DNA from 3 places in the Amycolatopsis sp. Poz14 genome. Region 3 is predicted to be linked to each of the others. Evidence: riboswitches for the same ligand, from Rfam matches in the RefSeq annotation. Region 3 holds a riboswitch; each other region holds the start of a gene.
What was found. A riboswitch is a leader RNA that binds a small molecule or an ion and turns the genes downstream of it on or off. The one in region 3 is predicted to bind S-adenosylmethionine.
Positions count from the first base shown of each region.

Region 1: another riboswitch for S-adenosylmethionine. It lies ahead of FKO37_RS20555 (aminotransferase class V-fold PLP-dependent enzyme); the one in region 3 lies ahead of FKO37_RS08895 (ATP-binding cassette domain-containing protein).
Region 2: another riboswitch for S-adenosylmethionine. It lies ahead of thrC (threonine synthase); the one in region 3 lies ahead of FKO37_RS08895 (ATP-binding cassette domain-containing protein).

Region 1 is NZ_JACLHD010000001.1:4,307,469-4,309,725, forward strand. It holds gene FKO37_RS20550 (potassium/proton antiporter) at 1-809, shown strand, start outside; SAM riboswitch class IV at 905-1,019, shown strand; gene FKO37_RS20555 (aminotransferase class V-fold PLP-dependent enzyme) at 1,060-2,257, shown strand, end outside.
Region 2 is NZ_JACLHD010000001.1:3,760,319-3,762,575, reverse strand. It holds gene holA (DNA polymerase III subunit delta) at 1-840, opposite strand, end outside; SAM riboswitch class I at 972-1,105, shown strand; gene thrC (threonine synthase) at 1,119-2,257, shown strand, end outside.
Region 3 is NZ_JACLHD010000001.1:1,784,824-1,787,080, reverse strand. It holds gene FKO37_RS08900 (hypothetical protein) at 1-107, shown strand, start outside; gene FKO37_RS08895 (ATP-binding cassette domain-containing protein) at 217-1,230, opposite strand; SAM riboswitch class I at 1,446-1,536, opposite strand; gene rsmA (16S rRNA (adenine(1518)-N(6)/adenine(1519)-N(6))-dimethyltransferase RsmA) at 2,096-2,257, opposite strand, start outside.

The sequences.
Region 1 (2,257 bases), 2.5 Mb from region 3:
GCGTGCTCGCGTACTCCTCGGGTCAGCTGGCGCACGCGTCCGGCCTGCTCGCCACCTACGTCGCCGGCCTGGTGCTGGGGAATTCCAAGCTCCCGCACCGGTCGGACACCCTGTCGTTCGCCGAAGGGCTCGGCTGGCTCGCGCAGATCGGGCTGTTCGTCTTGCTCGGCCTGTTCGCGTCGCCGACCCGGCTGCTCGAAACGCTCATCCCCGGCCTGGTCGCGGGCGCGGTGGTGCTGCTGCTCGCCCGGCCGCTGTCGGTGGTCCTGTCGCTGCTGCCGTTCCGTTTGCCGTGGCGGGATCAGGCGTTCCTGTCCTGGGCGGGGCTGCGCGGTGCGGTGCCGATCGTGCTCGCGATGATCCCGCTGTCCGAGGGCGTGCCCGGTGCGCAACGGCTCGTGGACGCGGTTTTCGTGCTCGTCATCGTGCTCACCGTGCTGCAGGGCGCGACGCTCAGCCCGCTCGCGCGGATCCTCGGGCTGGCGAAGGCGACGCAGGCGCACGAGATCGAGGTCGACGCCGCCCCGCTCGACGAGCTCGGCGCCGAACTGCTGCAGGTGCGCATCCAGAAGGGGTCGAAGCTGCACGGCGTGTACCTGTCGGAGCTGCGGCTGCCCGCCGGGGCGACGGTCAGCCTCGTGGTGCGCGGCGGGACGGGCTTCACCCCGCAGAAAACGAGCCGCTTGCAGGTCGAGGACCAGCTTCTGGTGGTCACGACCGCCGCTGACCGCGACGCGACCGAACGGCGCATCCGGGCCGTCGACCGGGCCGGCCGCCTCGCGCGCTGGCACGGGGAATCCGGAGCCTGATCTTCTGTCCTTTGTGGACGCACCCTGTGACTGCCGTCTCAGATCACGAGACGGGTCTGGTTTCTCCCGGGGGTCGTCCGCTATCTTCGGTTCCAGGTCATGAGTGCCAGCGCGAAGCCCCGGCTTGCTGGCCGGCAACCCTCCTACCGCGGTGGGGTGCCCCGGGTGAGGACCAGGCCGGTCGCGCAGTGCGGCGGGCAAGCGCGGGCCCCTCGCCGGGGGTCCCCCGGAACGCCGAGGAGGCGCCGTCATGACTCTCGCACTCGACCGGTCCACGGAAACTGTTGCCGCTGCCGTTCCCGCTGTCGCCGGTGCGACGCTGCGGGTCCCGCTGGTCACCGGCGGCGACATCGGCTACGCCAACCTCGACCACGCGGCGAGCGCGCCGTGTCTGGACGCGGTGCGTTCGGCGGTCGACGAGTTCCTTCCCTGGTACGCCAGCGTGCACCGCGGCGCGGGCTTCGCTTCGCAGGTCTCGACGCGGCTTTACGAGCGGACGCGCGACGTGCTGCGCCGGTTCGTGGACGCGCGCAACGGCGACTCGGTGATCTTCACCCGCAACACCACTGACGCGTTCAACCTGCTGGCGAAAGCGTTGCCGCGCAAGACTTCCGTGGTGGTTTTCGACAGCGAGCACCACGCGGCCTTGCTGCCGTGGCGCGGCCCGAACGTCCGGCGCGTGCAGCTGCCGCGGACCCGGCTCGCCGCAGTGTCCGTTGTGGACGAAGCGCTCGCGGAATGCCCGCAGGGGCCGCGGTTGGTGGTCGTCGCCGGTGCGTCCAATGTGACCGGCGAGCTGCTGCCGGTGGCCGAGATCGCTGCGGTGGCCCGGAAACACGGCGCCCGGGTGGCCCTCGACGCCGCGCAGCTCGCTCCGCACCGGCAGATTTCGTTGCGGGAGCTGGATGTTGACTATGTCGCGCTGTCCGGGCACAAGCTGTACGCGCCCTTCGGGGCCGGTGCGCTGATCGGGCGCAGCGACTGGTTGCGGGCGGCCGAGCCGTACCTGGCCGGTGGTGGCGCTACGAAGCTGGTGACCGAGGAAGCCGTGGTGTGGAACAGCGGCGAGGAGCGGCACGAGGCCGGGTCGCCGAATACCGTTGGCGTGTATGCGCTCGGGGTGGCTTGCGAGCAGCTGGCGGCTCAGTGGGATGCTGTGGGTTCGCACGAGGCCGCGTTGCTGGATCGGTTGCGCAAGGGGCTTGAGAGCCTGCCGGGTTTCGCCGAGCTGCGGTTCTTCGACGCGCCGGTGGACCGGGTCGGCACGGTGAGCTTCGTGGTCGACGGGTTCGAGCCCGGGTGGCTGGCCGCGGTGCTCTCGGCCGAGTACGGAATCGGCGTGCGGGACGGGGCGTTCTGCGCGCACGTGGCGGCCCGGCGGCTGATCAGGGAAGCCGGAAGCGAAGGCCAGCAGGCGGTCCGGGTGAGCCTCGGGCTGGGGAGCACCG
Region 2 (2,257 bases), 2.0 Mb from region 3:
GCCCCAGCCCCGGGACTGCCCTTGCGCCTTGCGGATCTTCCACGGCGGCATGCCGAGCTCGCCCGCCATCTGGTTCGGGTTGCCGCGCCCGGCCGCGGACACGCGAGCGATCGTGCGGACCGCGTCGGCCAGCGCGTCGGCGATCAGGACGTGCGGGACGCCCAGTTGCATCGCCCACTGCAGGGACTCCATCGCGGCGGCCCGGTCGCCCGCGACGGCCTTCTCGGCCACCGCGAAGCCGGTCACGTCGGCGCGTCCGGTGTGGTAGCGGCGGACCGCCCGCTCGTCGACGACTCCCCCGGTGTCGGCGACCAGCTGCGTCGCCGCCGAGGACAGTTCGCGCAGGTCCGAGCCGACCGAGTCGAGCAGCGCCATCAGGCCCGCGGCGTCGATCTTGCCGCCCGCGCGGCGCACCTCGTTGCGGACGAACGCCTCGCGCTCGGCCGGTTTGGTGAGCTTCGGGCATTCGGTGATTTCCGCGCCCGCCTTTTTCAACGCGCCCGGCAGCGCTTTGGCGGCTTTGCTCCGCCCGCCGCCGCTGTGCACGACCACGAGGACGATGCCGTCGGCAGGCGCCTTCACGTACGCGAGGACCGCGTCGGACAGCTCCTGCGAGATGTCCTGCGCCGACTCCAGCACGATCACGCGCCCCTCGGCGAACAGCGACGGGCTCACCAGCTCGGCCAGCACAGGCGGTGTGAGATCGGACACCCGCATGCGCGTGAGGTCGGCCGTCGGGTCCGCGGCCTTGGCCGCGTCGAGGGACGCTCGCACAGCCCGTTCGATGAGCAGTTCTTCCTCGCCCGTGACGAGGTGCAGCGGCGCGGGTGCGGTGGTCACCCGGCCATCTTCTCACCCGGCCGCCGGGCCGCCCGCTCCGGTGATGTGGGCCGCCTCCGTGGCACGAGCTGATCGGGATGTCGTACGGTGTAGCCGAGGACGCGCCCACCGGCGCTCCGACAACCGAATACCGCTCATCCAGAGGGGCAGAGGGAACGGCCCGACGAAGCCCCGGCAACCGGCGTACAGCCTGTCATCCCGCGATCGCGGGGTAGCTGACGACCACGGTGCCAATTCCGGCCCGCTTCGGCGGGGCAGATGAGGAAAGGAACCTCGCGATGACTGCAGCCCTCAGCGCCACCTCCGCCAACAAGACGATCGACCTCGGTCCGGCCGTCGAACTGGTGTCGAAGGAAGAAGGGCACCGGCAGCCGCTCGCTCCGGAATTCGTCTCCGTCGAAGACTTCTCGCCGCTCGAGGTCGCCTACGACTTCGGCCGCGTCCGCCGCGAGGACATCGAGGCGGGCCCGCGCAACATCTGGCGTTACAAGAAACTCCTTCCCGTCCCCTCGACCGTCGAGGAGACCCCGAACACCGAACCCGGCTGCACCCGGCTCGTGCGCGCCGACCGGCTCGCGAAGGAGCTCGGCCTCAAGCGCGTGTGGGTCAAGGACGACACCGGCAACCCCACGCACTCGTTCAAGGACCGCGTGGTCGCCGTCGCGCTCGCGGCCGCCCGCGAGTTCGGTTTCGAGGTCCTGGCGTGTCCCTCGACCGGCAACCTGGCCAACGCGACCGCCGCCGCGGCGGCCCGCGCCGGCTGGCGGTCGGTCGTGCTGATCCCGAAGAACCTCGAACGCGCGAAGATCCTCACCACCGCGGTCTACGACGGCGACCTGATCGCCGTCGACGGCAACTACGACGACGTGAACCGGCTCGCCACCGAACTGGCCGGCGAGCACCCGAAGTGGGCGTTCGTGAACGTCAACGTCCGCCCGTACTACTCCGAGGGCTCGAAGACGCTCGCCTACGAGGTCGCCGAGCAGCTCGGCTGGCGCATCCCCGAGCAGATCGTCGTGCCGATCGCCTCCGGTTCCCAGCTCACCAAGGTGGACAAGGGTTTCCGCGAGCTGGGCCAGCTCGGTCTCGTGGACGCCAGCCCGTACAAGGTGTTCGGCGCGCAGGCCACGGGCTGCTCGCCGGTCTCCACCGCGTACCGCAACGGCCACGACGTGGTCCAGCCGGTGAAGCCGGACACCATCGCCCGTTCGCTCGCGATCGGCAACCCGGCCGACGGCCCGTACGTGCTCGACGTGGTCAACCGCACCGGCGGCGCGATCGAGGACGTCACCGACGAAGAGGTCGTCGAAGGCATTCGGCTGCTCGCGCGCACCGAAGGCATCTTCACCGAGACCGCGGGCGGCGTCACCGTGGCGACCGCGAAGAAGCTCGTCGAAACCGGCAAGCTCGACCCGGA
Region 3 (2,257 bases):
TCGTGGCGAGGTGGAAGCAGACCGCCGAGACGCACGCGGATCCGGAGCTGGCGGAGATCCTGCGCCGGAACGACCACAATGGACAGAATTCAGGACACTTGTCCTGAAACTTTGACCCGGCGACCTGATTCCTGGGGCGACGCGTCCCGCGAACGCGGCGAGGGCCGCCCCCATCGCATGGGACGGCCCTCGGAAAACCGCTCAGTTAAAGGGAAATCAGGCAGCCACGACGCTCTGCGGACCGCGAGCCGGCTGGCTCACGTGCGCACCCCGGTCAGAGATCCAGGACAGCGCGGCGTCGGCCCGCTCGCCGCGGACGCCGAGGCGGAACCGGGCGATCGGGGTGTCCCCGATGCGGGTGAGGCCGCCGCCGATGGTGGCGAGCTCCACGTCGAACCGGCTGGCCGCCTCAGGCAGCAGGGCGCCCACCGAAGCGAAACCGATCAGCACGACGTCGACCGCGCGGTCGTACTTCGCGGACTGGGCGCGCGAGGTCTCGACCGACGGCAGCACCGCCTGCGCGGTCCAGCTGTCCGGCGTCGAGATGAGGTCGAGCACCGTGCCGCGCTCGACGATCGCGCCGTTGTCGAGCACCGCGACGTCGTCGCAGACCCGGCGGACGACGTCCGCGTCCGGCGTGGTGACGACCACCGTCACGCCCAGCTCGGCCCGCGCCCGGTCGAGCACGGCGAGCACCGCACCCGCGTCCTCGGCCGCGATCCCGGCGGTCGGGTCGTCCGCGAGCAGCACGGCCGGTCCGGCGGCGAGCGCCCTGGCGACCGCGACCCGGCGGAGCTGGCCGTCGGTGAGTTCTTCCGGCTTCTGCCCGGCGCGGGCGGTGAGGCCGACAAGGTCGAGCAGCGAGCCGACCCGGCTGCGCCGCTGCGGGCCGTCGACGCCGAGCTGCTCCAGCGGGCTGGCGATGTTGCCCGCGATGGTGCGCTCGGCGATCAGCTCCGGCTTGGTCCCGACGACACCCAGCTGGCGGCGGATCTCCCGCAGCCGCTTGCCGTCGAGCGTCGCGGTGTTGAGGCCGTCGAGCCGCACGACGCCGCGGTCGGGGCGCTCCTGCAGCGCGATGCAACGGGCGAGGGTCGACTTGCCGGAACCGGACGGACCCACGACCCCGAACAGCGAACCGGCTTGCACGTCGACACTCACATCGCGCAGCGCGGCGACCCGATTTCCGTGGAAGGGAAAGGACTTGGACACGTTTTCGACAGTGATCACGAAAGGGCTCCAGGCAAACGAGGCGCGGCGCCGATTCCGGGCGCGCCAGGCGTCATCGAATTACCGTCCACTGTGGACGGCGCAAGAAACTGCGGAAAAAACGATCAGGCGATGACCATGGAGCGTTGACACGCACATACCGAGCGGCGACCTTCGTCGACTACGCGCCGGCGGGTCAGCAGGAGCGGGCGGGTGACCCTCTTCATCGAAAACAGCCTCCATCGGTCCTGGCGGTAGCACCTGCCCTGCGGAGGGTGGTTGCTGCGACTTCGGCGAGCCAGGTCTCTCAGTCGCTCGGGATGGACGCTTTCGAGTAAAGCCGATCCCATTGGCTGAACGCAAGCGCGTTGGTGCAGATCACACGTCTGGTGGTGCCCGCATACCGGAACACCGCGTCCAAAAACCGGAAGCCCGGAACCTCGGCCGCCGAACAGTGCCTCGACCTGCGAAACGCTCGTCACGGGCACCGGCGGCGAACGGGTTCGTTCCACTGTGGACGATCAAGGATCTTTGTGGAACAAGAGTTTTCTCGTTGTCAAGGGGCGATGGTTCGCGGGCCTCGACGCGCGGCGCACCGGGGCCTCGACCGAGCCGAGATAGGTCAGCGAAGCGAAGCACCTGGGGGCAGCCCTGCGGAACAATCCCGGGCGTGGAGCAGGCCGACTCCCCCGAATGCCGAGCTGCTCGTCACAGGTGGAGGGCTGTTTCAGCCGTGCTCGCGTGATCACCAAGCGTAGCCAGAAGGCTGTGGATGACCCACAATCAGCGACGACACAAGATCATCGGAGAACGCAGCGAAACCAGGGAATACCTGCTCCGACACCGCCGTTGGAAGTCGCAAGGCGAGCACCCTGGGGGAGGTGGGTCACATTCCGGCAGCCGCGATCCGCGCGAAAGCGTGCACGTCCAACTGCTCCCCGCGCGTCTTCGGGTCGATCCCCGCCTCGGCGAGCAACTCGCCAGCCCGCTCGGCAGAACCAGCCCATCCGGCCAGCGCGGCCCGCAAAGTCTTGCGCCGCTGCGAGAA